Regions from separate parts of the Planococcus rifietoensis genome, predicted to be linked through region 1. Evidence: riboswitches for the same ligand, from Rfam matches in the RefSeq annotation. Region 1 holds a riboswitch; the other holds the start of a gene.
What was found. A riboswitch is a leader RNA that binds a small molecule or an ion and turns the genes downstream of it on or off. The one in region 1 is predicted to bind FMN.

Region 1 (15,943 bases):
CAGCCGACACGAAAGCGGCAAAAGCGATCGTCCAGATTACAATTCATGAAGGGCGCAACCGCCAAGTCCGCCGCATGTTCGAAGCGATCGGCTTCCCGGTGCAGAAGCTTAGCCGTGAACAATTCGCCTTTTTGACCTTGCATAGCTTGAATGCTGGGGAATCGAGAGAACTCAGCCCCCACGAAGTGAAGCAATTGCGTGTGCTTGCGGATACCGGCAAGCGCCGCTAACGTTCACAAACCCTTCAAAACTGTGGGCAGGCGCCCATTGAAACTTTGCTATAATTGATGTGCATCCAATCCTTCGAAGGAGGATCTTTATGAGTACGGAGAAAAAGAGAAACAAAAAGAAAAACCGGACGATCATGCGCTCCGTTATTTTGCTGCTATTGATCGCGGCCATTGGCTATACGATTTACAATAGTGTGACGGCCGATGAAGTGGAAGTGCTGAAAGTGGGAGATCCGGCACCGGATTTTACGTTGACGGATCTTGACGGGGAAACACATAAGCTGTCCGATTACAAAGGGCAGGGCGTGTTCCTGAATTTCTGGGGCACATGGTGTGAACCGTGCATCAAGGAAATGCCCGCGATGGCTAGTCAGTACGAAGTATATGAAGATCAAGGCGTCCAGATCCTTGCGGTGAATATTGCGCAATCGAATTTTGAAGTAGAGACGTTCGCCCGTCAATACGGACTCAATTTCCCGATTGTCATCGACCGTGATAAAAGCGTCATGACTGCATATAATATCCGCCCGCTTCCAACGACCATGCTGGTGAACCCGCAAGGTGAAATCCAGCGCATCGTAACCGGTGAAATGACAGAGCAGGACATCGCAGGTTTTATGGAAGAAATCAAACCTGAATAAGGAGATTTTGGGATGGACAAATTGATTTGCAAATGCGGCCATGAAAACCCGCCAGGCACGGTTCTTTGTGAATCTTGCGGGCGGCCGCTCAACGAAGAGGAACAAAACAAACAATTGGCGGATATGCGCTATGAAGGAACGGCAAGACGTTCCCAAACGTATAATAAGTCGATCATCGACAAAATTTGGAATTTCTTTTCAAGTGTTAAAGTCGGCGTCGGAATCATCATAGTCTTATTGGTCGCTGCCGCTCTTGGCACGATCTTGCCGCAGAAACAATACGTCCCGGCAACAACCGAAGCAGATATCGAAGCTTATTACACCGATATCTACGGATCGGTCGGGACGGTGTACCACGCGCTTGGATTCCATGATATGTACAACTCCTTCTGGTTTATCGGGTTGGTCGGGATGCTCGCAATCTCGCTGATTATTGCGAGCCTCGATCGTTTCGTGCCGCTTTATAGATCGTTGAAAAACCAGCGCGTGCTGCGCCATTCCAGCTTTATGCGAAAACAGCGCATTTTGGCGGAAGGGCCAGGAGACGCGGAGACGCTGAAAAAAGCCGAAGAGAAATTAACCGATTTGAAATATAAGGTGTCGACCGACAAAAATGGCTTGCTTGCTGAAAAAGGCCGTTTTTCGCGGTGGGGCCCTTATGTCAATCACATTGGATTGATCATTTTCTTGTTCGGTGTCATGCTGCGCATGATGCCCGGATTCTATGTAGACGAAACGCTGTGGATACGTGAAGGCGAAACGCGTGCGATTCCGGATGCACCTGGCTACGTGTTAGAGAGTAAAGGCTTTACGTTGGAAACTTACACAGGTGAAGGCGAAGAAGAAAAATTCGGTGAAGCAATCGACCGCGTCGGAACGGTAGCGAAAAACTACCAGACGGATGTCGTTCTTTATAAAATACCGGAAGATGCATTGCCAGGCGATACAGACGAGATGGAAAAAGTTGAAGAACACGCCATTCGCGTTAACCAGCCATTTAAGTTCGATGGCTACGCTTTGTATCAGATGGATTTCCAGCAGGATGAGCTGAAAACGATGAGCTTTGCGCTTCAGAACAAAGAAACGGGCGAAAGCCGCGGAGATTTGACAATCGATTTGGTGAATCCGGAAACCAATTATGAGCTTGAAGACGGTTCTGTTGTGGAATTGCTCGGTTATTATCCTGATTTCTCCGGTTTTGAAAACGGTGAACCGCAAACAGCGACGCCGCTGCCGAAAAACCCGGGCTTCCTCGTGAAAATGACGACGCCCGATACGCCGGACGGTGAAACAAGTTTCATCACCATTCAGAACACAGTTGAGCCATTGGGCGATAACGATTATAAACTTGCCTTCCAGGGTGTTGAGACGCGGGATGCATCTGGCTTGACGGTTCGTAAAGACCGTACCTTGCCGATTCTTGGGCTCGGCGGTCTGATCTTCATGATCGGCGTGGCGCAAGGGATGTACTTCAACCACCGCCGCTTCTGGATTCAGCAGCAGGCGGATGGCAGCATCTTGCTTGCGGGCCATACGAATAAAAACTGGTTCGGGCTGAAAAAAGATCTGGATCAGGTGACTGAACACGCTTCTCTTCCGGCATATCGCGACCAACAGGAAGACATGGAAGCACAGGAGAAAAAGGAAGGTGAACAATTGACATGACATTAGCCGACATCAGTTCCAATTTACTATTCGTAGCCTTCATCGCCTACCTGATTGCAACATTCGTATTCGGGGGGGCTGTAAAAGGCAATAAAAAAGGCACTTACAGATCCGAACAGCGTTGGGGCAAAGTCGCGATCACCATTACGGTCATCGGCTTTCTTGCGCATTTAGGGTATTTCATTACACGGTGGATGGTCACGGGCCACGCGCCGATCAGTAATATGTTCGAATTCACGACTGCATTCGGAATGACGCTTGTCGGCGGATTCATCATTCTTTATGCATTGTATAAAACAGCAGTGCTTGGGATGATCGTCTTGCCGATTGCGTTATTGATCATCGCTTACGCAAGCATGTTCCCGAGTGAAGTGAGCCCGCTGATTCCGGCCCTTCAGACAAACTGGCTGGCGATCCACGTCATCACAGTCGTCATCGCCGAAGGGATTCTTGCAATCAGTGCGGCGGCCGGCTTGATTTATTTGCTCAAAGTCGTCGACCAAAAGAAAAAGTCGAAGCAGCGCTTTTGGCTTGAAGCCATCATGTACTCACTCGTCTTGGTCCTTGGTTTTGTCGTTACGAGCACATTCTTTACCTTGACGAATTACGAAGCGGATTTCGCTTATGTCAATAAAGACGAACAACCATCAGAAATCACATACAATATGCCGGCAATTTTCGGGATGAACGAATTCGAGTCAATGACAGATGGCGCGTTTACGCCGCTAGTGGAAATGCCGCCAATCGTCCATGCCGGAAAACTGACGACCGTGTTTTGGTCAGTCATGGTGGGGACCGTGCTGTATGCATTGATTCGCCTGATCTTCCGCAAACGCATTTCCGCCATGCTGCAGCCGTTTACGAAAAACGTCAACTTGCAGCTGATGGATGAAATCAATTACCGTTCGATCATCATCGGCTTCCCGATCTTTTCACTCGGTGCATTGATCTTTGCCATGATTTGGGCGCAAATCGCCTGGTCGCGCTTCTGGGGCTGGGACCCGAAAGAAGTGTGGGCACTCGTTACATTCTTGTTCTACGCAGCGTATTTGCACTTGCGGCTTGGCAGAGGCTGGGCAGGCGAAAAGTCTGCTTGGCTCGCGGTCATCGGTTTTGTCATCATCATGTTCAACTTGGTGGCAGTTAACTTGATTATTGCTGGACTGCATTCATACGCTTGACGACAAAAGCCTTTTCCTATCCTGGAAAAGGCTTTTCGTTTATTTTTGGGAACCTTATCGGTACAATGAAAGGTATAGAGATGAAAGTTGGAGGGATTAGGATGTCTGAAGAAATTACAATTCTTGTAGTGGATGATGAAGAGAGGATCCGCCGCCTGTTGAAGATGTATCTCGAGCGCGAAGGATATATGGTGGAAGAAGCCGAAAATGGGGTAGAAGCACTGGAAAAAGCGATGGAGAAGGATTACCATTGCATCCTGCTTGATCTCATGATGCCCGAAAAAGATGGCATCGAAGTGGCAACCGAACTTCGGGAAACGAAAATGACGCCAATCATCATGCTGACGGCTAAAGGCGAGGAAGCAAACCGCGTGGAAGGGTTTGAATCCGGAGCCGACGATTATATCGTCAAGCCGTTCAGCCCGAGGGAAGTCGTGCTGCGCGTGAAAGCGATTTTGCGCCGATCGTCGGCTTATTCACCTTCTACGAGTTCGACCGTTTCAAAAGACTTGGTCGTCTTTCCACATTTGACGATCGACCACGATGCCCATCGCGTCACAGCAGACGGCGTCGAAGTGAATTTAACACCGAAAGAATATGAACTTTTATACTTCTTGGCAAAATCCCCGGATAAAGTATTCGATCGGGAGCATTTACTAAAAGAAGTGTGGCATTATGACTTTTTCGGCGATTTGCGTACCGTGGATACACACGTTAAACGCTTGCGTGAAAAATTGAACCGCGTTTCGGAATCCGCCGCTAAGATGATCGTCACCGTATGGGGTGTCGGATACAAATTCGAGGTCGGCAATGAATAGAATATGGAATAGCATCGTCGGGAAGCTGTGGGTAACCATTTTGCTTCTCGTTTCCTTTGTCCTGTTTATTGTGACGGTGCTGCTATTGGAGTTTCTCGGGAATTTCCATAGCGAAACGGTGGAAGAAGCGCTTCACAACGAGGCGAATATGATAGCCCGAATCTTTAATGACCACTCAGGGGAGGGCAATTTATCAATCGTCGACGAAGTGTTGGGACCTGAAACCAATGCGGTCATCGCAGAAGAACCGGGGGAAATCTCCTATTACCTGCATGACGGCTTGAACGGCGAGGAAATCAGGAAAAAGATTGTCAGCGAAAGCGAATTTCAAAAAGTATTCGAAAGCGACGAAACCGTAACGAAAGAAATGCTGCTGCCGTCCTTATCGGAAGCAGACCGCATGGAATCATATATTGTCATGGCCTCGCCTCTTCAAACAAGCGATGAGCTTCACGGAACGGTTTTTATTTATCAATCATTGGAAGTGATGGACCGCACAGCGGAAAGGACGACGAATATTGTGTTCCTGTCCGCATTCATCGCATTATTATTGACGACATTTTTCGCATTTTTCCTCTCGACCCGCATCACTTCCCCGCTGCGCAACATGCGCGAAGGGGCATTTGAATTAGCGAAAGGGAATTTTGATACGAAAGTGAAAGTCTCTTCTGGAGACGAAATCGGCCAATTGGCGATCGCCTTTAACCAGATGGGACGCCAACTAAAGCATCATTTAGAAGTGATCAATCAGGAAAAAGAGCAATTATCGAGCATCTTGACTTCAATGGCGGATGCCGTAATTACGTTCAACCAAGACAAGACGATCCTGTTGAGCAATCCGCCGGCGCAGAAGCTGCTGCAGCAATGGCTCTTCAAAGACGGGACGACTGATGCCAATGCGCTGCCATCGGAAATGCTCCATATGCTCGACCACGTCTTGACGTTCCAAGAGGAAATAGAGGAAGAGCTTGAAATCGAAGGCGCCTATTATGCAGTCAATTTCAGCCCGCTTTACAGCGGCGAAAGCGTGCGCGGCGCGGTGGCTGTGCTCCACAATATGACAGAACAGCATCGCCTCGAGAAGCTGCGCGAAGATTTCATTGCCAATGTATCACACGAATTGCGGACGCCGATCGCCATGCTACAAGGCTATAGCGAAGCACTGCTTGATGACGTCGGCGCAAGCGAGGAAGAACGCAATGAAATGACCAAGATCATCTACGAGGAATCCCAGCGAATGGGCCGACTCGTGACTGACCTCTTGAATTTGGCGCGATTGGAATCAGGCCATATGCGCCTCTACAAAGAATTAGTGCAGTTCAATAATGCCATCGAGCGGATGAGCTTGAAATTCAGCCAAGCCGCGAAAGAAAAAGGCATCGAACTGAGCTTCACGACAGAGCTCGACGACTGGGCAGCAGCCGAACTGGATGAAGACCGCATCGAACAGGTCATGACGAATTTGATCGATAATGCACTTCGACATACTCCTCAGGGAGGGCAAGTGCATGTGCATGTCGAAAACATGGGAGACTACGCAAAAGTTTCGATCAACGATACCGGGGCGGGAATTACAGAGAAAGACCTGGAATTCGTCTTTGAGCGTTTCTATAAAGCCGATAAGGCAAGGACGCTCGGCAAAGGCGGCACAGGGCTCGGTCTCGCGATTGCCAGCAATATCATCAAAGCGCATTCGGGAGAAATCCGCGCCGAAAGCAAATTCGGCGAAGGCACTTCGTTCATCTTCACATTGCCGCTGAAGGCGATGTAACTTTTTTGTTGTCGTGACGACTAATCCAAGGAACGGGGGGAGTTGCGTGAATGACTCCGTGTTTCATCGGCTATACGATCAATACCATCAGGATGTCTTTCAGTTTTTGGTGTATTTAGTAAAGGACCGGCATGTGGCAGAAGATTTGATGCATGAAGTTTATGTGAGGGTGCTGCGCGCTTATGACCGGTTCCAAGGAAAGAGTTCGGAAAAGACCTGGCTCTTTTCGATCGCCAAAAATGTCGCCATCGACCATTTCCGCAAGACCGCAGTGAGGAAAAAGCATTCGATGGATTTCTTCGACTGGGAAACCCAACAATTGGTGTCGACTGAACGCATACCGGAAGAAGTTTCATTGCTTAATGAAGACAAGATCCGCTTGTACCAAATGCTCGATTTGTGTACAGGGGACCAAAAGCTCGTCATCATCATGCGCTATTTCCAAGATCTCTCCATTGCGGAAACTGCTGAAGTCCTGGAGTGGTCGGAAGGCAAAGTCAAGACGACACAGCACCGGGCGATCCGGTCCCTCCGCCAAAAATTACTAGAAGCAGAAGGGGGAGGAGAATATGCCGAATGACAAATGGAACGATGAAGAAATCGAAAATTTGTTGCGGGATTTCCCCAAAATACAAGACAGGCGGCCAAAAGCCGAAGTGTATAAAAAGCTTTCCCATAAAGAGCAAACACCCAAGCAGCCGAAGCGCTGGCTGCCGCTGCTGGTTGCCATCGTCGCATTTTTGAGCATCTCAGTACTTGTGGTTTCCTTGCTGCAGCAGAACGGAACCGACTCTAGCAGCAGCAGTAGTGAAAGCAGCGACGCGGAGTCGACCATGTCGACAGATGAAGCGCAGACAGAACAAACTGAACAAGCGGAAAGGGAAACACAAGAGTCTGAAGGGGCAGCGAGTTTGGCTGCGGAAGACCCGCAAGTACAGCGGAGTGCAGTTTATGAGAGTGAGATAGATGGTGCGCATGTGTTTCGTATCGGGCTTGCTTACAATGGCTATGTCGTACCGATCAGTTTTGTCATTCCAAGTCAAGACATGGAAGAACCGGCTGCACTTGAATTATACGAAGCATTCGCCGGGCAAATTGATGAAACCGGATTGGGTTTTGATGAGTACCACCCTTATGAAGGAGAGCTCCAGCAAAACGATTCAACAATCAGCCATTTCCTGCCGGACGGGCAAACTTATGATCAAGGTTCGTCTTCCACTTTGCTGTATCTGAATAGTTTAAAGGAAACGTTCATGGATCAGCAGGAAATCCGTGTATTGAATGAAGACGGGGAGGCAGCGCAATTATCTCATGTGGGGACGGTGGAACCGCTCGTTCCGGGCGAACAAGGGCAAAGCTTTTACTTGCTTGCTTCGTCAACGGGTGACTGGCATTTGGCTCCCGCTTACGGCATGTCGCCAGGGAACGTGAAAGAAGCGCTATTGTCACTTCAGCAATCGCCGAATGACGACTACCGTTCACCGGTTCCGGAAGAGATCAATTATCGCGTCGAAGTGGACGGGACAAATGCCGACTTGATATTCGAAGAGCCGTTGGATTTGGATGCGCTTGATGAAGCGGAAGCGATGCAGATGGTCGAAAGCATGGCGCTGACTGCGCAATCCTATGGCTCTGCACTTACGCTATCCAATACAGAACAAACGGAATGGGCAGGCTTCGATTTCACTAGAGAATTGGAACTGCCGGTTTCACCCAACCGGATCGACTGGCCAAAAAAATAAAAAAAGGCAGTGATGTAAGCAGTATGGTTTACATTGCTGTCTTTTTTTTATAAGATTAAGTTGTATAAAAAAATATCGATTCATCTTCGGGGCAGGGTGCAATTCCCTACCGGCGGTAATTGGACATCATGGTCCATCAGCCCGCGAGCCGTAAAAAGCAGGATTTGGTGAGATTCCAAAGCCGACAGTATAGTCTGGATGGGAGAAGGTGAAGGTACGGACGCATGCCGTTTGTTAATAACGGACCGTTTATTTCAGTGTGCCTGACTCTCCCTTAAGCAAACCTTGCTTAAGGGATTTTTTAGGCAGCATGCGTTCCGAACCTTTCTTCTGGTGAATCACGACAAGGAGAGAGGAACATGAAGAACAAGAAATTGCAATCGATGATCGTCATCGGTATGCTAAGCAGCATCTCATTTGTATTGATGCTATTCAATTTTCCGCTGCCGGCATTGCCAGCATTTTTGAAAGTGGATTTCAGTGATGTGCCCGCGTTGATCGCGGCGATTACGATGGGGCCTGTAGCAGGCATTTTGGTAGCATTCTTTAAGAACGTATTGGACTGGATCTTTTCGGGAAGCCCGACTGGCGTACCTGTAGGGCACATGGCGAATTTCGCGACGAGCCTATTGTTCATTTTGCCGGTCTATGCCATTTACCGTAAAGTTTCCACAAAAAAAGGCATCGCATTCGGTTTGGTGATCGGGACATTCTCGATGGCAATCGGCATGAGCTTGCTCAATTATTTCGTCTTTTTGCCGATGTACACGTATTTCCTGAACATGCCTGAACAGACAGGGAACGCATTGTACACGACCATTGTCCTCGGAATCCTGCCGTTCAACTTGATCAAAGGCTTAGCACTTACGACCGTCGTTTTATTGATCTTCGGCAGCATGCATACGTGGATTGAAAAACAACGTTCCTATTATTTATCATAAAAAGAAGCGGCTGGAAGATGATTCTTCCGGCCGCTTTTTCTATTGACCAAAATTTGGTCAGTCTTCGTATTTAAGTGGATCTCCTTCAAATGGCTCGTCTGACACTTTAATGGAATCGGTCGGGCATCCTTCAAATGCGTCTTCCATATCCTCCATCAGCTCATCTGGCACTTGTTCAGTCCCCGTGTTATCATCAAGAATAACGAAGGCGATGCCCTCATCATCATAATCGTAAATGTCTGGTGCCGCTGCTCCGCAAGCCCCGCATGCGATACACGTATCTTTATCAACAATGGTATATTTAGCCATTCCAGTTCCTCTCCTTTATCTCCGAACAAGTTCAGTTATACTATCGTGTTTATTCTATAGATATTTCATGATTTTTTCAACCCAAAACCGCCAGGAGGGTAATTCAGTGCGATTCGATGAAGTCGTTTTAGCAATCATGAAAGCGGTAGACGGTCAACGGACCGTATCTTCCCCTTATCATTTAATTAAAGGAAAGAAATCAGGGCAAACGATTCAGGACATCGGCTATTTTGGACTGCATCCTTATTTTGCCGTACTCCCGAAACTGGACAAGCAAGAATACCTCGCGTCCATCGACAGGCTGCAAGCTCAAGGCTTACTGATCCCGGATGACAGCAGCGTCCGGCTCGATCGCTCCGCATTCGATTTGGACATTCCGGCTACGCCGTTGAACGGCTGGAAATACAGGGGCAATGAACATCGGTTTTTTGCGCGTTTGTCACTAGTAGTGCAGACGATGTCCAATTTCATGCAAGGCCATAAGCGCTTTGATCCAGTTGTTGCCGATGAAACGGTGCAGGCATGGGCAAAGGCTTATTTGAACCGCATCGATTTTCGTTCTGCTGCTGTTCAAGAGGCTTTCAAAAATCAAATCGAAACCAGCTTGGCTTTGGCAAAAACAACGGAAGCGCATAAACAAATCCTGGTGGAGCGATTGTCGGGCTATGGAGTCGGCGGGCTCACCTGGGATCAATTAGCTATGCAGCAGAACCTCATGCCGATAGATGTGAAAGTTGCAGCTGTTGAAGCTGTACACGCTTGGCTGGACGTGATTGAAGGCATGGAATATCCTTTGCTAACGGGCATGCTTGAAGGCATCATCCAACAATCCGCCTTGACGGAATCGGCGAAACGAACACAAAATCTGTCCGAGCGCGGATTTTCACTCCAGCAGATTGCCGAGCTCCGGCAACTGAAAACCAGTACGATCGAGGATCATTTCGTGGAGATGGCCATGAACGACCCGGCGTTCAGCTTTGTGCCCTTTATGGATGAGCATTTGTTTCAATCGATCCATCGCATCAGCAAAGAGTTGAAGTCAATGCGCTTGCGGGATATTAAAGAGCGTTTGCCCGAAGCCAGCTATTTTCAGATCCGGCTGGCACTGGCCATGAGAGGAGGCGAATCATGAATCTCGAAAAACTATTGTACGAGTTTTATGGCTACACGGAATTCCGCCCCGGCCAAAAACAAGTAATCGAGCAAGTGCTGGCAGGGCGCGACGTCTTGGCGCTGCTTCCGACCGGAATGGGTAAATCTCTATGTTATCAGCTGCCTGGGAAAGTCTTACCGGGCGCTGTCGTCATTGTCTCGCCGCTTTTATCGTTGATGCAAGATCAAGTTGCCCAATTGAAAAAGATGGGGGAAAAATCGGTTATTGCTATCAATTCCTTCATGAAACCGGAAGATCGCGAAAGGGCGTGGAATACGCTTGGCACTTATAAATTCATCTTCGTAGCCCCCGAAATGCTTGTACAGCCATATGTGCTTGGAAAATTAAAAGTGCTTGGCATCTCATTGCTTGTCGCGGATGAAGCGCATTGCATTTCTCAATGGGGCTTTGATTTCCGTCCGGATTATTTGCGCATTGCAGAGGTTCTGCCCCAGCTTGGCAACCCGCAAACTTTGGCATTGACCGCAACGGCAACCGACAAAGTAACAGATGAAATCAAGCGTTATCTTAAATTGAGTGACCCTTTCGTCTATTCACATCCGATGGACCGAAAGAACATCAGTTATGATATCCGAAAATTTGAAAACGATCACGACAAGCTGGACGCGCTGATGAACTTGGTGTCAGAATACGGCGGGCCAGGGATCATTTATGCCGGCACACGGCGCAAATCGCAGGAGTTGGCTGGGCGCTTGCTCACACTTGGGGGCCGGGCGGCTTTTTATCATGGCGGCATGGAGCAGCAGGATCGTATATTTGTGCAGCAGCAGTTTGCCAATAAGGAGCTCGAGTGGGTATGTGCGACCAATGCATTCGGCATGGGGGTCCATATTCCCGATATTCGCCATGTCATCCATTTCCAATTACCTTCTTCTATAGAAGGATATGTCCAGGAAGTGGGGCGTGCTGGCCGGGATTCTTTGCCTTCACTGGCAACTTTATTGTATACAGCTGGGGATGAGCGGCTCGTGGAGAGTTTGATCATGGACGATTTACCCGAGAAACATGAAATCGAACTAATCTATGAGCAGGGCGAAAAAGCGAAACAATTGATTGAGCAGGGGATGATAAGGGAAACGGCGTATCGCATCATTTCCTATTGGCGCGAGCGTCTGCCCCTTGAAGGCACATTGAACCAGATCGAGCAACTGAAAAAAGAAAAACAACGTCAAGCTGAATCCGTCCGTGGGCTGGTCCATGCGAGCGGTTGCATCCGGCAATATATCAGTACAAGTTTCGATCAAGAAAACCCTGCTATACCAACTAATTGCTGCAGTTTTCACGGAATCGACCACAGCCTGTTCAAAGGCAGTCAAAGCGAACAAAAAGCAACTCCACAAGGCTCTTGGAAAGAGCGTTTGAAGGTCCTTCTCCCTATATGAAAATCTCTATTTCTATTATTTACAAATAAGCCTTTTTTCGTCATAATAGATATATTAGTACAGATAGGGGTAGTCGTGAAATGGGAAACGATAATTATCATGAATCAATGGAAAAGAATCGCCAGGAATTGTCACAGGAACGCATGGCAGAATTGACGAGGCGCGCACGCCAAATGCCCAAGCCGAAAAGCAGGGGTTTATTATTGCCTTCTTTGTTTTTTATCTTTATCTTGATTCCGGTCACTTTGTTGATCTATGTTGCGTTTTACTATGAACCGGATGACACGCTAACTGCCAAAACAAATGAAAATGAAGTGAGCTTCGAACTGAACTCCCAGCCGCCTTCTGACAGCACGGTACTTGCTGCTGCAGACGACCAGGAGAAAGACGAAGATGAAGAGAAGAAAAACGCTAAAGCAAAAGAAGCGGAAGAACAAAAAGAACTGAAAGAAAAAGCGCGTGAGCGTGAAGAAGAGGCAGCTGCCAAAGCGAAAGAGGAAGAACAAGAGCAGGCGGCCGCGGAACAGCAAGCAGAGAAGAAAGCCCAGGAAGCAGCACTGGCAGCACAACAAGCGCGTGAAGAAGCTGAAGCAAAAGCAAAAGCAAAAGCTGAAGCTGAACAACGTGCACAAGCCGAAGAAAAAGAAAAAGAAAAAGAACAGCAAGAAGAGCAGGAAGAAACACCGACTGCCGGCGGCAAGACAGTAACCGTTCAATCGAGTGAAACGCTTTACCGCATTGCCGTCAATAATTACGGCGCGAGCGGTGCAGCGGCCGCTGTTGAGAAAATCAAACAGGCCAATGGATTGGCATCTAACGATATCAGCCCTGGACAAACATTGATTTTGCCATAAGGTGGGATTAAATGCCTCCTGTTAGGGAAAAGATAAGAAGAATCTAAAAAGAGGTGAGCGAATGTTTGTCAAAAGTGCATTGGTGAAAAAAGAAAGATGTTTTACGGTCACACCGGAAGATACGATGGAAAAAGGGCTCAAGTTATTGGAGCAGCATTCCATTGATGCATTGCCAGTCGTGGATGGCGATGAATTCAAAGGGATCTTTACCTGGTACCATGCATACCGTGCGTTTTTCTACTCGAACGCCCAGAAAGATGAGTTTGTGCGTTCGACAAAGGTGAAAGATATCATGGTCAACCAGGATGTGTACTTGAATATCGATGATGTATATGAAAAAGCTTTAGTGGAATTGCGTGATTTCCCGATCATCGCTGTCGTCGATGAAGGAAAATTCCTCGGAATCGTCACCCGTTTTGATGTCGTCAACCAATTGCAAAGTGCATTCGGCATGAAGCAAGCAGGGGTCCGCATCACTGTTACATCGGTAGAATCAGAAGGCCGCATTGGCCGACTTGGTGAAATCATCGAAAAACATAAGGAATCCGTCGTTTCACTCGTTACATTCGATGAAACCGATAAAATGGTGCGCCGCATCGTCCTTAAAGTGAAGAAAAAGAACAATATCGACAAGTTCACGAAGGAACTGGAAAAATCAGGCTTCCGTATTCTTGATATCACTGAAGATTGAATAGCGGCTTGAACAGGAAAACATAAGCGCAGCTTATGTTTTTTTGTTGCTTCGGAAAGGATGTACACGATGAAATGGATTTTACGGATTGGATTAGCGGGCTTGGCTATACTGGCATGGATGTTCCGTGCCGCCCACAGCGAAAACAAGGAAACGGCAATCGTCCGCTTGTCGGGAGAGGCTAGGTTTTCTCCTTTTAAGTTGCTTTTTATCTCCGATGTTCACCGGCGTAAGCTTCGGCGTGATATATTCAACGATCCAGTGGATCTCATCGTCATCGGCGGTGATTTTGTCGAACGCGGGGTCCCAGAACAACGCATCCGTGAAAACTTACGGATTCTAACTGAACTTGCTCCGGTTTATTACGTATTTGGAAACAACGACAGGGAAATCGGCGAACAACGATTGAGGGCGTTGCTCGAAGAACAAGGCGCCACTATTCTTGATGATGAAACTGTTGAATTGTTCGGAAATGATAAACTAAAATTAACAGGAATCGATTATTTTGCTTTTCGGGAACACAGTGTAGAAGATGCTTTCCGCACTGTCGGAGAAAGAGATTCTGTCATTTTCATCTCCCATACGCCTTTTGTCTTCAAACACGTAAAACAACATTATCCAGTCAGCTTGATGATTGCCGGCCATACCCACGGAGGTCAGATCAGGTTGGGGCGATTCGGGATATTCGAACAGGGTTCTTTGAGGATTACAGATGGAATTACCGAACTTGTCAGCAACGGATTCGGTACGACTACGTTGCCGTTAAGGTTTGGCGCGAAAGCGCAATACCATGTCCTTGAAATTCATCCTGCACCGGGCATGAAGCATTTGGCACAAAGCTCTTCAATCGGCTAAGATGGATATGGACATTATTACAGGAGTGGTTGAAATGGAACATGCAGATGTCATCATCATAGGAGGCGGGCCGTGCGGTTTATCGGCCGCCATCGAAATACAGAGAATGGGCCTGCACCCTATCATTCTCGAAAAAGGGAATATCGTCAATGCAATCTATCATTACCCGACGCACCAGACGTTTTTCAGCAGCAGCGAAAAATTATCGATCGGGGATGTGCCGTTCATTACCGAAGACCGAAAGCCAAAGCGCAATCAAGCACTAGTCTATTACCGTGAAGTGGTGAAGCGGCACGAGCTGGATGTGCGGGCTTTCGAAACGGCGTTATCGATCGAACAATCGGACGGTTTTCTTGTGAAGACAACGAAAAATGACTATAAGGCAACATATGTCGTAGTGGCGACAGGCTATTATGACCATCCAAACAAGCTCTCAGTGCCCGGTGCGGACTTGCCGAAAGTGATGCATTATTTCAAGGAAGGGCATCCTTATTTCGACCGTGACGTGTTGGTGATCGGCGGCAAAAATTCGGCAGTAGACGCAGCGCTTGAACTGCATAAAGCCGGCAGCCGGGTGACTGTGTCCTATCACGGCACCAGCTATTCGAAAAGTGTCAAGCCCTGGATTTTACCGGAGTTCGATGGGCTCGTGCGCCAAGGCGAAATTACTATGCTGTTCGACTCAATCGTCGATGAAATCCGTGAAGATGAAGTGGAACTGACAGTCAACGATACGAAAGAAACCTTCGCGAATGATTTTGTCTTCGCCATGATCGGCTATCATCCGGATCACCAATTCCTCCGTCAGATGGGAATCGACATCGATGCGGCAAGCGGCAGGCCATCTTTCCATGAAGAAACGATGGAGACCAATGTCGAGGATCTATTTATCGCTGGCGTCATCGCGGCAGGGAACAATGCCAATGAAATCTTTATCGAGAATGGCCGTTTTCATGGCCGGCAAATCGCAGCGGCGATTGCGGAAAAGCAGGCGCTGAGAAATTCAACAGACTAGATTATTTAAAAGAGGTGCATTATGAAAAAGAAAGTATCGCTAATTACGACAGGGGGCACCATTGCAAGTAAAGCCATTTCCGACGACGGTTTGCTGAAATCCGGTGCCATTTCGGGAAAAGACCTGGCGGAACTTTGCCAATTGCCGTCTGAGATCGAAGTGAAAGTGATCGATGTTTATCAATTGCCAAGCATGCACATCGGCTTCGATGAAATGAACATCGTCAAGGAAGCGATTGTGAAAGAATTGGAAGATCCAGAAGTAGAGGGCGTCGTCGTTACACATGGCACTGATACATTGGAAGAAACCGCCTATTTCCTGGACTTGACTGTTGGCGATGAACGGACGGTCGTAGTGACGGGAAGCCAGCGTGCGCCAGAAGCAGTCGGGACGGATGTTTACTCCAATTTACGCAACTCGATTTACGTTGCTGTCGATCCGGTGATCAAAGGCGTTGGGACGGTCGTCGTCTTCAATGAGCGGATCTACAGCGCGAAATACGTCAAGAAAGTGCATGCCAGCAATTTACAGGGCTTTGATTCATTCGGCCATGGCTATTTGGGCATCATCGATAACGATAAGGTCCGCATCTATCAAAAGCCGGTGCTGCGTGAGGTGCACCGGGTGCCTGGCGGTATGCCGACTGTCGATATCGTCAAATGCTATTCAGGCCA
Region 2 (15,943 bases), 1.5 Mb from region 1:
TTCAACTGCCTCAAAAAGGAATGCTATACTAATGGAAGAATAATCAACTGGGGGAGATCGCGTGCAAAACGTACAGGAATATACGCAATTGATCGAGCAGTTCGAGAACGGCCCTTATTTCCAAATGCTCGGTTTTGAAATCGACCGGGTAGAGTATGGCAAGGCGTCCATACGTTTGAAGAAAAAACCTAAAAATGACAATATGCAAAATATGCTGCACGGCGGCGCGATCATGTCGGGAATCGATATCGTCATGGGGCTTGCCTCGCGCTCGCTCGGAAGCGATGCGGTTTCGACGATTCAAATGGAAGTTCGTTTCATCAAAAGCTTGGCGGAGGGAACGGCCATTTTCCACGCTGAAATGCTGCATCAGACGAACAGTACAGCGGTCCTCACAGGACGCGTTGTCAGTGATCAAGATGAATTATTGGCCTATAGCACAGGCACGTTCAAATTATAAATTGTGATCGCTCCTATTCGCTTCTAGCGAATAGGAGTTTTTTGATTGGCTGCAATTGGAAGCCGTTCTCTTGACCCACCAGCCGCGGCTTGTTATAATTACTTTTAATTAAAGATATTTTAATTCGAAGTAAAGAGGTGAAATATAAATGGAGTTCTCCAACCAAAACCTGAAAGCTGTAACGGTTTTGATTCGCGCTGCGGATGCGGTCCATGATGCCATTAAACGCGACGTGGCGGGATACGGCTTGAATGCGACCGAATTCTCGGTGCTCGAACTGCTCTATCATCAAGGCCGGCAACCGATACAGGCAATCGGCAAGAGAGTGTTGATTGCAAGCAGCAGCATCACCTATGTGGTCGATAAGCTGGAGCACAAGGGCTATGTCGAACGGGAAGCGTGCAAAGAAGACCGGCGCGTGACTTATGCGCTTTTGACGGACGACGGCCAGGAATTGATGAAGCGGATTTTTCCTGAACATGAACGGCAGATGGATAAAGTGTTTGCCGGACTTGGGCAAGAGGAAGTAGTGGAGTTGATTGAGAAGCTGAAAAAAGTCGGCTACGAGGCACAAGACAGTATGGAACCGAAAGATAGAATATTAAAAGACAAGGAGCGGTATGCATGAACGAATTGAAAGGGATCCACCATGTAACGGCGATTACGAGCAGCGCCGAGAAGAATTATGAATTTTTCACGTATGTATTGGGCATGAGATTGGTCAAGAAAACGGTGAACCAAGATGATATCCAAACCTATCACTTGTTTTTCGCTGACGATAAAGGCTCAGCCGGGACTGATATGACTTTCTTTGATTTTCCGGGAATCCCGAAAGGCTCTCACGGCACGAACGAAATTTACAAGACAGCTTTCCGGGTACCGACGGATGAAGCGCTTAGCTATTGGGAAAAACGTTTCGACAAATACGAAGTGCAGCATACGGCCATAACCGAGCAATTCGGCGTCAAAACTTTGTCGTTCACAGACTTCGATGACCAGCAGTATATGCTCGTATCGGATGAGAACAATGAAGGCGTACAGGCAGGCACGCCGTGGCAGCAAGGCCCGGTCCCGCTTGAATTTGCCATTACCGGCCTTGGCCCGATCCATATCCGCATCGGGCAATTCGATTACTTGAAGGAAGTGCTCGAAAAGGCGATGCATATGAAAGAAATCGCTGAAGAAGGATCGCTTCATCTGTTCGAGATGGGCGAAGGCGGCAACGGTGCGCAAGTGATTGTCGAACATAATGCAGAATTGCCATCCGGCCAGCAAGGTTTTGGCACGGTGCATCACGCCGCGTTCCGCGTGGCGGATCGCGAAGCATTGAACGAATGGACCAGCCATATGCAGGAAATCGGATTCTCGACTTCCGGCTATGTCGACCGCTTCTTCTTCGAATCATTGTATGCACGGGTCGCACCCGGTCTATTGTTCGAATGGGCAACGGATGGCCCGGGCTTCATGGGCGACGAGCCATATGAAACACTTGGGGAGAAACTCTCTTTGCCGCCGTTTTTGGAACCGAAGCGCGAACAGATCGAAAGCATGGTGCGGCCGATTGATACGGTGCGCAGCACGAAGGATATCGAAAAAGAATACCTATAAGAAAAATCCGGCACTGCTCACAATGGGCAGTGCTTTTTTATGAGAAGACAAAGAGGAAAGAATGTCCAAAAAACTGAAATAATGGGACGATTTTGGGAACTTATTCCACTTATGTTCGTAAGTATAGATAGTACAAGGGAAGGGGAGAAGGGCAATGCCGAAATGCCAAAATTGCGGAACAACATGGACATGGGGACAGACCGTCTGCCGCCTGTTCACACTTGGGGAGAGCTTACCTTGCCCGTCTTGCAGGCAGGAGCAATTCATGACGATGGAATCGCGGAAAAAGACCAGTTTGTTTGTCTTTGCCGCTCCGCTCATCATGTTTATTTCGGTCGCTTTCGGTATTGACCCGTTCGTTTCCCTCGCCCTGTTCCTGGCTTCCTTTTTAGTGATCATGGGCATCTACCCATTTTTTATCGAATTGACAGACGAGCGTGGGCCGATGTGGTGACTGGTGAAATCCGAGTTTCTTTATAGGGAATGAGTTGGCTGTGGGCGACAAATGAAGATTCTTTTCTGGACAGCCCCTGAAGCTTGCGCTAAACTTACAGATAATCATCTATAGCGTTCTTCGGGGTCGGGTGAAATTCCCAATCGACGGTAACGGAGCAATCCGAAGCCCGTGAGCCTTTCGGGGCAGGATTTGGTGCAAGTCCAAAGCCGACAGTTAAAGTCTGGATGGGAGAAGAACCGTCAAGCAGCCTACTAGCAATCGCTTAGGTTTATTTGATATGAACTTTCAAGGCCCCTTTCTTTTTATGGAAGGGGCCTTTTTTGCATACTATGGATGATCAACTGAATAGTATTCCTTCGGGGTCGGGTGAAATTCCCAATCGACGGTAACGAAGCAATTCGAAGCCCGTGAGCCTTTCGGGGCAGGATTTGGTGCAAGTCCAAAGCCGACAGTTAGAGTCTGGATGGGAGAAGGAAGAACACGGAAATTATAGAGTTTTCTATAGTTCTATTTCCTATTGTCTTCTAACCCATTGGCTAATCAATGGGTTTTTATTTTGTTCTGAAAGGTGTGATCAAGTGGACGATCAGCAAATCATGAAGCAAGCACTGGAGTTGGCGCGTTCAGCTGCCGGGCAGACGTCCCCCAACCCGCTCGTCGGATCGGTGATTATCAAAGATGGGCGCATCATCGGCATGGGCGCGCATCTAAAAGCAGGGCAAGCGCATGCAGAAATCCATGCGCTGAATATGGCAGACACTGAAGCGCGGGGCGCGGATTTATATGTGACGCTGGAGCCTTGCAGCCATCATGGCCGGACTGGGCCTTGCGCAGATGCGATTATAAAAGCCGGCATTCGCCGTGTCGTCGTCGCAGTGCTGGATCCGAATCCGCTCGTTTCGGGCCAGGGCATCCAAAAGCTTGAAAATGCCGGGGTTATTGTAGAGACCGGTGTCTGCGAGCAGGAAGCTGCGGAGTTGAACCGGATGTTCTTCACCTTTATCCGCAAAAACCGGCCGTTCGTCACATTGAAGCATGCCATCACGCTAGACGGCAAAATCGCTGTATACGGCGGCCGTTCAGAAAAGATTACGGGGCCTGAAGTGCAGCGCGATGTCCACAAACTGCGCTTGCTGCACGACGCCATCCTCGTCGGGGCCCAGACCATTGCACTCGATAACCCCCGTTTGACCAATCGGTTTGCCGGTTCCCCGAAGCAGCCGATCCGCGTCATCTTGGATCGCCACCTGCGCATCCCAATAGAGAGCCACGTCATTCAAGTACCTGATGCCCCTACTTGGATTATCGTCGGATCACAGGCCGATATCGACAGCCGCGGAACATTTCCGGATCATGTCCGCATTCTCCAACTGGACACGCCGGATGTGGAAATCGCTGCCGCATTGGAATTGCTTGCTGAGCAAAAGGTGTTGTCTGTCCTTGTGGAAGGCGGCCAAAAAATCAATACCGCTTTCTTGAAAAGCGGGCAAGTGGATGAAGTTGCTACGTATATTGCACCGATTATTCTCGGTGGCGAAGGAACCGTTTCCGTCTTCGGCGACCTGCAAACCAGTTCTGCGTCAAACGGCATTCGCTTGGAGACACAGAAGGTAGAACGCCTCGGAACGGATCTGAAGATCATCTCCACCTTAAAGGAGTGACACAAATGTTTACAGGCATTATTGAAGAAAAGGGGCAACTCGCCGGCATCAAGCGCGGCGCATCCAGCATGGAAATGACGATCCGTGCAAATGTTGTCTTAGAAGAGACGAAAATCGGCGATAGCATTTCAGTCGAAGGGGTCTGTTTGACCGTGACTTCTTTATCAAGCGGCCGTTTCACGGTGGATGTCATGCCGGAAACCTTCCACGGCACGACCCTTTCTTCACTTAGTACATCCAGTGCTGTCAATCTGGAACGTGCCATGGCGGCGAATGGCCGTTTCGGCGGACATCTTGTCGCGGGCCATATCGATGGGGTCGGCAAGATCTTGCGCAAGCGCCCACAGGAAAATGCCATGTATATCGATATAGCGGCGCCTCCTGAATTGCTTGCGCAGTCGATCGTCAAAGGGTCCGTCGCGATCGACGGCATCAGCTTAACGATTTTCGAACTCAGCGAAAATCATTTGACCGTTTCGCTTATCCCGCATACGGCAGGAGAAACGACTTTGGGCAGCAAAAAAGTAGGCGATTCGGTCAATCTTGAAACCGATATGTTCGGGAAGTACGTGCAGCGTTTTATGGAGCATGCGCCAAAACAACCGATGAACGCCGATTATTTGCGGCGCCACGGATTTTAAAGGAGCAAACCGATGCTAAATACAATCGAAGAAGCAGTAAAGGATTTGCAGGCAGGAAAAGTCATTATTCTAGTAGATGACGAATCAAGGGAGAACGAAGGCGATTTTGTCTGTCTTGCTGAACATGCGACGCCTGAAAACATCAATTTCATGGCCACTCACGGCCGGGGGCTCATCTGCACGCCGGTCTCGCCCGATATCGCCTTGCGGTTGAAACTCGACCAAATGGTCAGCCATAACACTGACCATCATGAAACAGCATTTACCGTCAGCATCGATCATAAAGATGCCAAGACGGGCATCAGTGCATTCGAACGGTCGGACACCATTTTGCAAATGCTCGACACAAAAGCCGTGCCGCAGGATTTCAAACGGCCGGGGCATGTCTTTCCGCTTGTCGCAAAATCAGGCGGCGTTTTCCAGCGCCAAGGCCATACGGAAGCGTCAGTCGATTTGGCGCGTCTCAGCGGCAGCGAACCGGCAGCGGTCATTTGTGAAATCATGAACATTGACGGCTCGATGTCGCGCATGCCGGAACTGGAAAAGCTGGCGGATGAGTTCAATTTGAAACTTATTACCATCGAGGATCTCTATGCGTATCGCGCGGAGAAAGACCCGATCCTCAAGCGGGAATCGAGTGTCCACATGCCGACCGACTTCGGTGAATTCCGCATGGTTGGCTACTCCAACCGGTTAGATACAGAAGAGCATGTCGCCATCGTCAAAGGAAATCCGGAATCGGTGGAAGCGCCGATTGTGCGCATTCACTCAGAATGCTTGACCGGCGATATTTTCCACTCGCGCCGCTGCGATTGCGGGGCGCAACTTACGAAATCGCTTGAATTGATCGAACAGGCAGGGACGGGCATCGTCCTTTACATGCGCCAGGAAGGTCGCGGCATCGGCTTGTTGAACAAACTGAAAGCGTATGAGCTGCAAGAGCAGGGCTTGGATACCGTCGAAGCCAATGAACAGCTAGGCTTCCCGGCGGAAATGCGCGATTATACATTATGCGCTTTGATGCTGAAAGATCTGGGCGTGTCGCGCGTTAGGCTGTTGACGAACAATCCAGCCAAGACAGATGCGCTTATCGAATACGGCATCGAAGTGGAAGAACGGCTCGCGCTCGTCATCCCGCCGACTGAAGACAACACACAATACATGAAAACGAAAAAACAACGGATGCATCATCTAATCGACTAAGGAGTGTTTACAATGGAAACAGTTTACGAAGCAAATTTGATTGGCTCGGATTTAAAAATAGCAATCGTTACAGGGAGATTCAATGACTTTATCACGTCTCGCCTGCTGGACGGTGCCGTCGACGGCTTGGTGCGCCACGGCGTCAATAAGGAAAACATCGATACTGCCTGGGTACCGGGAGCATTTGAATTGCCGCTGGTCGCGAAAAAAATGGCGGAAACGAAAAAATACGACGCCGTCATCGCACTTGGCACCGTGATTCGCGGTTCGACGACGCATTACGATTATGTCTGCAGCGAAGCGGCAAAAGGCATTGCGCAAGCCGGCATGTCGACAGGCGTTCCGGTCATTTTCGGTGTCTTGACGACGGAAACGATCGAGCAGGCGATTGAACGCGCTGGCACGAAAGCCGGAAACAAAGGCTACGAAGCGGCGGTTTCTGCAGTTGAAATGGGCAATTTGATGAAAGCATTCGACTGATCCCAAAGAGCTGAAAACAGGTTTTAGATTGGCGGAATGAACCAGATATTTTCTGACTATCAGTCATTTAATACAAGTGAATAAACACGATGAGCCTGCATTCTTTTATGAATGTAGGCTCATTTTTTTATGGCGTTTCGCTTGATGGCATAGCAAAGCGATAAAATTTCGACCTGTAATATATCGAGTTCAAAAGATATTTTGTTTAAATCTTATTATAATAATGCATTGACAATTAACAGAAGTTTTAGAATAATGAAAAAAGAAACCATCTATTATCCTTAAAATGGAAAGGGAGGGGGAAAGGCGAATCATTAGCTGTGATAGGCCGTCCGTAGGCATATTTGTTAGCGTTTTCAAAGAAGGAGTGAGTCGATGATTTGGGTTCTTATATTGAGCCTTATCACCATCGTGTCTGTAGTAGCAGGGTTAAGAAGGCGGAAGGTAGTCTATTTCTTCCTTCCATTTGCATCGATTTTTGCATTCATGCTCGTCAAAGTCATTATGGTGCCACTCCCATTCCTGGATACGGTCCGTTTTATTTTCCAGTTGAGGGGGTGAACTTCGCAATAGAGGAATTCGGCTTCTAAACCGGCAAAGGGGTGAGTAATTTGAGGAAAATCGATAAAAAACAAGCAGATGCGTATTTCCGGACTCGTACCACGTTGGTCACCATCTATTTACTGATCGGGTTTTCGGCATCTTTCGGGGTTGTCATGTTCGCGGAGGAATTGTCGGGCTTCAGCGTCAATGGAATGCCTTTCCATTATTTCATGGGAGCGCAAGGAGCAGTGTTGACCTTCATCATCTTGCTGTTCGTTAACGCCATCGTCAACGACCGGATCGACAAGAAATTCGGTTTGGATCAAGACTTGGAAGACAAAAAATAGCAAAGTGCTTCCGACTGACTGCAAGCGATGGATAAAATTGCATAATTGACAAGGGGGAGAAGCAGTGGATTCACAATTTCTCGTATCACTTGTATTGATCCTGGCAACATTCGGCTTGTATATCGGCATCGCCGTCTATAATATGGCCAGGCAAACATCCGACTTTTATGTAGCGGGGCGCAATGTTCCTGCTGTATTCAACGGGATGGCGATCGGTGCCGACTGGATGAGTGCCGCGTCGTTCATCGGGATGGCGGGGACGGTCATGTTGCTCGGATATGACGGCCTTGCCTATATCATGGGCTGGACAGGTGGTTATTTGCTTTTGACTTTCCTATTGGCGCCGCAGCTCCGGAAATCGGGGCGCTACACGGTGCCGGAGTTTATTGGCGACCGCTATAGCAGCAGCACCGCGCGCTTGATCGCGGCAGTTGCCACCATCATCATCAGTTTTACATATTCTATTGGGCAGCTCTCAGGGTCAGGCGTCGTAATTGGCCGGCTTTTGGAAGTGCCGACAGCTGTCGGGACGATCATCGGTGTCGTTTTGATCGCTTTCTACTCAGCACTTGGCGGGATGAAAGGGATTACGTGGACACAGGTGGCTCAATACCTGGTTTTGATCATCGCCTATTTAATTCCTGTTATTTTCATGTCGCTGCAACTGACGAGCAACCCGATTCCTTGGCTGTCTTACGGGCAGATTATCGGTGAACTCCAGCAGCTCGATCAACAGCTTGGCGTTTCTGAATACGTTGTGCCGTTTACGGAAGCGACCAAATGGCAGTTTTTGGCACTTATGTTTACATTGATGGCCGGAACAGCTGGGTTGCCTCACGTTATCGTGCGTTTCTACACGGTTTCTACAATGAAAGCAGCTCGTTGGAGCGGGGCGTGGGCATTATTGTTCATCGGTTTGCTTTACTTGTCTGCACCGGCTTACGCAGCATTCTCCCGTTTTATCCTGATGACTCAAGTAGCCGGCTCTTCGATCGCCGATCTTCCGGCTTGGACAACATCTTGGGTCAACACCGGCTCATTGTCGGTGGCGGATACAAACAGTGACGGCATCCTGCAGTGGGAAGAAATCGTTATCAGCAACGATATCGTGGTCATGGCAACGCCTGAAATCGCCAATCTCGGCGTCTTTGTTGTTGGCTTGATGGCTGCTGGTGCTATGGCCGCGGCACTCTCAACAGCAGGTGGGCTGATGATTGCCATTTCCGCCGCGTTATCACAAGATATTTATTATCGTTCAATCAACCCGAAAGCGACGGAAAGCCAGCGTTTGCTCGTAGGTCGTTCGTCAATCATCATCGCGACTGTCGCAGCCGGCATCGTGGCGTTGAATCCGCCGGGCGCGATCACGCAGATTGTGGCATGGGCATTTGCGCTTGCATCCGGCACGTTCTTCCCAGCGCTGATTCTTGGCGTATGGTGGAGACGGGCGAATGGGCCGGGCGTCATTGCCGGCATGTTGGTCGGTTTAACGGTTACCTTGACGTATATTTTCGCTGCTAAATTCGGCGGCTTTACGATTCTTGGCATTATCGATACAGGCGCCGGGGTCTTCGGAGCAACGGCGGCAATTTTGACGATCATCATCGTTTCACTGGCGACGAAGCCGCCATCGAAAGAAACGCAAGAAGAAGTGCTGGACTTGCGCTATCCAGAAGGCATGACATATAAAGACGGTGAAGTATGGCGCACCGACCCGGTCGAAACCAAACGTCCGGAGCATTGAAAAAAGAGCGGAAGCCTAAGCTTCCGCTCTTTTCATAGTGTTGAATAAGTCTAGGGTCCACTAAACTTTTAAAAACGTGATTGCGTTTTGACATTTAAAAATCAATGACCTATCTAAGTATTTGGAGAAGCGTTCGCTCGACTCCAGTGGATCAGCGAGACGACCGAGACCCCGCAGGAGCGTAGTGACGAGGAGGCTTGGGCGCGAGCCCACGGAAAGCGAGCGATAAGCTTCGGAAAATACGATTTCTTAACTTTCTCGATAAGTTGAAAAGAGCGGAAGTTCAAGCCTCCGCTCTTTTCTACGTGCGCCAAATGGGAGTGACGGTCTTTATTCTTTGCGGAAAACCCAAGCGCGCTGGGCCACGAAACCGAAGATGAACAACACCGTATCGACCATCACTTTCAAGATTACTTCTCCGCGGCCGAGCCATTCTGCATACAAGAAGTGGACCGAGGCAGCCGAAACGCCCATGATGAAAGCTGCCAATATATAATAGCGCAGCAAGGATCGCCTAGAGCCCTGCTTAAAGACTTTGTTGCGATTGATATAGTAATTGAATAGGGAAGACAGGATGCGTGCCGCCACTGTGGCGATGATGATGAACGCTTCCGGCGATTCGTCTCGCAAGAGCTGGACGAACAGCCAGAACAAGGCGATATCGAGCCCGAATGAGGCCGCGCCTGATATCCCGTAGAATATAAAGATCTTGTAAATATGGTAAGAGTCTCGGAGCGGGTGGAAATGGGACGACTTATTCTCGTCCAAATAAACGGTTTCAATCGTCACTTCCGATACCGGGATGTAATTCTTTTTCAACGCCGCGAGCATATTCATTTCATATTCAAAGCGTTCGCCGAGCACGTCGAGCAGCCTTGGCAAAAACTTCACAGGAATTCCCCGCAGGCCGGTCTGTGTATCGCTCAGGTCGGCACCGGTCGACAAGCGGAATAACAGGCGCGTAAACCGGTTGCCGAAACGGCTGCGGAACGGGATATTAGGCTGAGAAAAATCTCGAGACCCCAACACCACATGGTTCGGCGAAGCATCCAGCTCGTTGGCAATTTTGACCATATCCGACACCAAATGCTGGCCATCTGCATCAGCAGTAATGATGGCTTCGATCGGCAATTGATGATTGAGGATATAATGGAACACCGTTTTCAACGCGCGCCCTTTTCCTTGGTTGACTGCATGGGTCAATAAAGTTACTTGCGGAAACTTTTTAAGCTCATCAAAAAAGCCTTCATAGGCGGCTCCACTGCCGTCATTCACGACAATGATCCGGGAAAAGCCGGCTGATATCGCTTCTTCAATTATAAGTTTGCATGGCTCTTCCGGTTTATAAGCCGGAATGACGATAGCGAATTGTTCCACAGGCAACCTCTTTCCATTTCTGGCATCCAGAAATAAGATACTGGCATATGTTTCTATCTCTATATAATGATACTACCCCAATTCCGGTTCTTTAGTCGTGCCCTGCAGGAATTGCTTGGCGGTTTTTGGTAGGAATCGATTCATAATCCCGCATGCAACTTAATCGGAGATGACATCTTCGGGGCGGTAGCCATCCTGCAGCTGACGGATCGACAAGCCAAAATCCAGTTGAAGATGGGGATAATCTTTGAAACGTTGCCAATCACCGCCCCATTCGAAGCCGAGCTCTTTGGCCATGTCCGCTACTTCAAACCAGTCGGGACGGCCATTTTCGTTGCCGTCGCGCTCGATGTCCCAAACGACAGAACCATCAGGCAAGCGCAGCGCGAAATCGATGGCCAGTCCGTAATTATGGTAGGACTCGCCACCTTCTGCATAAGTGACGACGTTCCCGCCCCGCGAGCGGCCTTGGGCATGGATCTCGTTCTGCTCTTCAACGGAACGGAAACCGTCGGTGATGAGGATATCGATGCCGGCTTCTTCAGCTTGAGCGATGAGCTGGTCGCGTTTAGATTCGACGATCGGGTGCAGTCCAGTCGGCAGCGGCCGATCAGCGCGTTCGTTGCGCTCTTCAATTTCGCGTTCGATCCAAATGAACAAAAATGCACCGAGGATGAGCAAGAATAGCAAAGAAAAGACGGTGCGGAATGTTTTCAAGTAATTTCACCTCGTAACATGATTGTAGCAAAAATCCTTAAGCAAGTATCCGGCAGGAGTTTTTGGTACGATAAGAGAAACAGAATTTTTGGAGGGATACATAATGGTCATTGAATTAATGAAATCACATGCATCGGTCCGCGACTATAAAGACCAGCCACTAACGCGCGCGCAAGTCCATGAATTGGTCGAAGCGGCTCAATATGCGGCAACGTCCCACTTCGTGCAAGCTTATTCCATCGTTTGGGTGACGGATGAAGACAAGCGCAAACGCCTTGGTGAGCTGTCCAAAAACCCGAAACAGATGGAAGGGGCAGGAGCTGTGTTCTTAATGTGCGCAGACTACAACCGGTTGGGGCACGCCGCGAAACTGCAGGGCGAAGACATTGTCTTCGACCAGGCGGAGAACTTGTTGGTCGCGGTCACGGACGTCGGGTTGCTCGCGCAGAACTTGGCACTTGCCGCTGAATCCAAAGGCTATGGCATCTGCTATATCGGTGGAGTGCGCAACAATATGGAAGAAATCAGCAAACTTGTTGGTTTGCCAGAAGGCGTTTTCCCGGTCTACGGCTTAACGGTCGGCGTTCCGAACGAAGCCAACGAAGTGAAGCCGCGTCTTCCTGTAGAAGCTGTGCTTCATGAAAATGAATACGACGAAGCGAAATACGCAGAAATTTTGCCGGCATATGATGAAACGATCATGGCCTATTATGCTGCACGTTCAAACAATCAAAAAACTGCGAAATGGAGCGAACAGATGGCGACGTTCTTGAACAAGCCGCATCGCCCCGATTTGAAGGATGTCTTGGCGAAACGCGGATATCTATTCAAATAAGAAGTGCATTCATCAATAACTGGAATGATTGAGGAGGCTGAGAAGCAATGAAAATCGCTTTATTTGGAGCAACGGGAAGAGTCGGCAGATATGTCTTGAACATGGCGCTTCGCGACGGCCATGAAGTGAAAGCGCTGGTTCGGAGAGCAGACCTTGAACCCCATGCGAATCTGGATATGATCGTCGGAAATGTCCGCAACGAAGAGGACATTCGCCAGACGCTCGAAGGGGCGGATGCTGTGATTAGCGCAATCGGCACCGATCGCACGACTACCTTATCGGATGCGACGCCGCTGATCGTGAAGGCGATGGAAGCGGAAGGCATACGGCGCATCATCACTATCGGGACCGCCGGTATTTTGAACAGCCGCTTGAGTCCAGGGCTGCTCCGCTACCAGGGCGGCGATTCCAAGCGCCAACTGACCTTTGCGGCGGAAGAACATGAAAAAGCCTATAAATCACTGGAACAAAGTGAATTGGACTGGACAATCGTATGCCCAACGTATTTGCCGGACGGCGAACCGAAAGGCTATTTCCGTTTTGAAGAAAATTACCTGCCTGAAGACGGCAAAGAAATCACGGCCGGTGATACGGCATTATTCGCCTATGAGCAATTGGATTCGGATGATTTCCTGAAAAGCCGCGTCGGCATTGCATATTGAATGACAAAACCCCTTGAACTATGAAAAGTTCAAGGGGTTTTTGCATGCATCAGGCAGTAACGTCACGTTTTGAGAATGTCCAATAACTGATCACCATAAAGACCAGGAAATAAACAGTCAAAACGATGAGCGACATGGCCATCGTGATATCTGGGATGGGCATGAAGCCAGTATAGAATTGAGTCAAATCGGTATGTGTAAACAAATAATATTTGACGATTTCAAAGCGCTGCAACAAGAAGACGAGTTGCACGCCGACAAACATCAAGAAAATCGATACGCCGATCGCAAGCGAACTGGAGCGGAAAACCGTCCCGAGCATGAACGCGAACGTACCAATCATCCATGTGCTCGCCAAGCTAAGCACGGATAGTTTCAATGCTTCAGCCCAGTAAGAGCCTTCCACCACTTCCGATCCGTTCCACACCAGGAATGCGCCGTCTCCAACTCCAAAGAAAATCCAACTGAACAAAGCGATCGATACGAAAGTAAGAATGGCAAATAATAAGGCAAACAACATCGTTGTAATGTATTTGGATGTCAGTATTTTCCATCGTTTAACCGGGCGCGTCAACAGCATCTTGATCGTTCCTTGTGAGAACTCAGAAGCAACGATTCCCGCGCCGACGATGACCGTAAACAATGTCACGAGCGATAGCATCATATGGCCATCCAGCACTTGCTGCTGCAGACTTTCAACTTTGAAAGGCTCAGCATCATTGGCCAAGCGGTATTCTGCGATGGCTGCCTGGCCTTCGTAATAATCTTGTTGGGCAGGGCCAATGTCCGGATTTTGCAATTGATCCTCGGCTGAAGCCAAGTTCATCATTTCCATCTCCTGCCAATCCATCTCTGGCACCGGGGAGGTGGATTCGATCCATTTGGTGATGCCCGCATTTGCCAATAAGATGACAATCAATAAAACTGCCATGATCCATGTCGCTTTTTTACTCCATAATTTCATCCATTCATTTTGTATGAGCTTGAGCAATTTCGCCGCCTCCAGTCATTTCAAGGAATTGATCTTCTAAGGTGGTGCGGTGCGGCTGGACAGCGTATAGATCAACGCCTGCAGCAGTGAGCAGCTTGATGGCGCCCGGGATGTGCTCCGGTTCTGTATCGATCAAATAGCCGTTTTCATGCGGATGCACCGTGAAGCCTATTTCTTCGAGCACTTGTTTCGCCTGGTCGGCCGGCTTGGCTTCTATGTAATAGCGGGATTGCTGATGTTCGTTGACATTTTTGATGTCGATCAATTCGCCGTTCTGGATAATGGCGATGCGGTCGCACAATAATTCGATCTCTGACAATAGATGGCTGGAGACGAAAATGGCGACATCGTTCTCACGTGCCACTTTGCGCAAATACATGCGGAATTCGCGAATGCCTGCAGGGTCGAGGCCATTTGTCGGCTCATCCAAAATCAAAAACTCTGGATTGTTGAGGAGTGCTTGTGCAAGGCCAAGGCGTTGGCGCATGCCGAGTGAATACGAACCGACTTTTTCCTTGATGCGGTTTTGCATCCCGACTTGCTGGATTACTTCGTCGATGCGGGCTTTTGTCACACCTTTATGCATACGCGCGAAATGCACCAGGTTTTTGTAGCCGGACATGAATTTATACATCTCCGGATTTTCGACAATGACGCCGACTTTTTCGATGCTTCTTTCAAAATCGGTGCGGATCGATTTACCGCCAATCAGGATATCGCCTTGCGTCGGCTTCATCAATCCGACCATCATGCGGATCGTCGTCGTCTTACCTGCCCCGTTCGGCCCAAGAAACCCGGTAATTTCCCCTTTATGGAGATCCAAGTTCAAGTTTTTGATGATCTGCTTTTTGCCGATCGTCTTTGAGAGCTTGCGAATCTCAACAATTTTCTCATTGCTCATATGAGCCACCTCTTTCCGTTTTGCTTCCTTCAGTACTAACGATTCATTTCCCAGAAAGTTTCAGTTTTCTGGAAATCCGGCAGGCTTAACTATCGCCTCAACGGGAATAAACCAATTAACAACGAATATATGGAGGGTTTGGCTTTATGAATGAATTGCAGGAAAAAGAACAAGTGCTCATGGCGTATTACGCACAGTATTACAAAGGCGCATCTTTGGAGGAAATTCAAGAGCTCGACCGCCGCTTATCGCAAGGCATCGGGGTAGAGCAGTATAAAAAGGCGATGGCCGAATTGAAAGAACAAGGCCTGGTCCATGGCTTGGAAGCGGTCGAGGAAAGAAATCAAGACGGCGTCGATTCCCCGATGGCGACAAATGAAGGCATGCTCTATATCAATGATGTCCTCAATCTGCAGTCAGATGCGGTAGAAGACCACCAGCTCGATTATTTGGCGAAGCATCTGGAAACCAGCCACCTGGAACTGACGCTGGAGCCGGTGAAGAGCTATATTGAGTCGGTCGTCAAAGAACAGGCGGATGAAAAGCCGAACGACAACACGCCTTGAATAGTTGAAAGCCACTTCTTGAAAAAAAGAAGCGGCTTTTTTTGTGTGAAAAATAGTTGGCAAATATTCAACTGCAAGATGGAACGAAATTTAGGGAAGCGGAGTGGAAAAGCTTCCGCTTACGACTGCGTTACAGGAGGCTGCTTGAGGCTCACAGGATGCGAGTCATGCAGCTGATGCGACAAGAACTGTTAGATAGAAAGAAGAGATTTGAAAAGCTTCCGCTTTTCGACTTCGTTGCAGGGGGCTACTTGCCGTGGGGCGGGTGTTGAGCCAACGTGCCAAAAAGCGCGGCACGTTTGTCTCGCCAGCCCGCGCGGTCCCACAGGCGTCAGCCCCCTTCCACTGCGTCTCTAGTTTTAGAGTGGAAGGAAATTTTTTCCTGTTTACTCGACAGAAAATGTAGAAATGCTTCATGTTTTGCAGTTTAAATCATCTTTGATGCAGAGAGTCTGATTATTTCTGTTCCATCAACAAGATTTTCTACTCAAGCTATAATATGTCAGATGCTGCATCCCAGGAAGCGATTCCCCCGCTAGCCGGCAACTCCATACAGAAGCAGATCTACTTAAACAGTCAGCTTGCAATGAAATCTCTCAGCTGCCGGCGTCAAGGGTGAGCCGACGCAGTAAGACAGGTGCTCTTCCTGACTTACTGCCAAAGGCCAACCCAAAGCCGGACGGCGAATAGCAAGGTGAAGCCCGAATCGAATGCAGAAACACTTCGACACGCAAACCCTCGCTATCCTCA

Region 2: it holds a riboswitch for FMN, as region 1 does, so the genes downstream of both, ribD (bifunctional diaminohydroxyphosphoribosylaminopyrimidine deaminase/5-amino-6-(5-phosphoribosylamino)uracil reductase RibD) here and AUC31_RS08050 (ECF transporter S component) in region 1, are expected to answer to the same signal.

Annotation. Positions count from the first base shown of each region.
Region 1 covers NZ_CP013659.2:1,612,648-1,628,590, reverse strand. Annotated here, with positions in the region: gene AUC31_RS08090 (pseudouridine synthase) at 1-230, shown strand, start outside; gene resA (thiol-disulfide oxidoreductase ResA) at 320-871, shown strand; gene AUC31_RS08080 (cytochrome c biogenesis ResB family protein) at 884-2,536, shown strand; gene ccsB (c-type cytochrome biogenesis protein CcsB) at 2,533-3,717, shown strand; gene AUC31_RS08070 (response regulator transcription factor) at 3,819-4,535, shown strand; gene AUC31_RS08065 (ATP-binding protein) at 4,528-6,306, shown strand; gene sigX (RNA polymerase sigma factor SigX) at 6,353-6,886, shown strand; gene AUC31_RS08055 (hypothetical protein) at 6,876-8,048, shown strand; FMN riboswitch at 8,127-8,262, shown strand; gene AUC31_RS08050 (ECF transporter S component) at 8,408-8,989, shown strand; gene AUC31_RS08045 (ferredoxin) at 9,047-9,298, opposite strand; gene AUC31_RS08040 (YpbB family protein) at 9,405-10,430, shown strand; gene AUC31_RS08035 (RecQ family ATP-dependent DNA helicase) at 10,427-11,854, shown strand; gene AUC31_RS08030 (LysM peptidoglycan-binding domain-containing protein) at 11,935-12,708, shown strand; gene AUC31_RS08025 (CBS domain-containing protein) at 12,770-13,399, shown strand; gene AUC31_RS08020 (metallophosphoesterase) at 13,469-14,254, shown strand; gene AUC31_RS08015 (YpdA family putative bacillithiol disulfide reductase) at 14,289-15,269, shown strand; gene AUC31_RS08010 (asparaginase) at 15,291-15,943, shown strand, end outside.
Region 2 covers NZ_CP013659.2:100,082-116,024, forward strand. Annotated here, with positions in the region: gene AUC31_RS00495 (PaaI family thioesterase) at 62-460, shown strand; gene AUC31_RS00500 (MarR family winged helix-turn-helix transcriptional regulator) at 609-1,088, shown strand; gene AUC31_RS00505 (ring-cleaving dioxygenase) at 1,085-2,068, shown strand; gene AUC31_RS17540 (TIGR04104 family putative zinc finger protein) at 2,223-2,522, shown strand; FMN riboswitch at 2,635-2,765, shown strand; FMN riboswitch at 2,874-3,004, shown strand; gene ribD (bifunctional diaminohydroxyphosphoribosylaminopyrimidine deaminase/5-amino-6-(5-phosphoribosylamino)uracil reductase RibD) at 3,104-4,186, shown strand; gene ribE (riboflavin synthase) at 4,192-4,827, shown strand; gene AUC31_RS00525 (bifunctional 3,4-dihydroxy-2-butanone-4-phosphate synthase/GTP cyclohydrolase II) at 4,840-6,030, shown strand; gene ribH (6,7-dimethyl-8-ribityllumazine synthase) at 6,043-6,510, shown strand; gene AUC31_RS00540 (DUF4212 domain-containing protein) at 7,122-7,400, shown strand; gene AUC31_RS00545 (sodium:solute symporter family protein) at 7,465-9,144, shown strand; gene AUC31_RS00550 (bifunctional glycosyltransferase family 2/GtrA family protein) at 9,475-10,521, opposite strand; gene AUC31_RS00555 (M15 family metallopeptidase) at 10,681-11,238, opposite strand; gene nfsA (oxygen-insensitive NADPH nitroreductase) at 11,342-12,073, shown strand; gene AUC31_RS00565 (NAD(P)-dependent oxidoreductase) at 12,121-12,735, shown strand; gene AUC31_RS00570 (ABC transporter permease) at 12,785-13,726, opposite strand; gene AUC31_RS00575 (ABC transporter ATP-binding protein) at 13,704-14,627, opposite strand; gene AUC31_RS00580 (hypothetical protein) at 14,774-15,193, shown strand.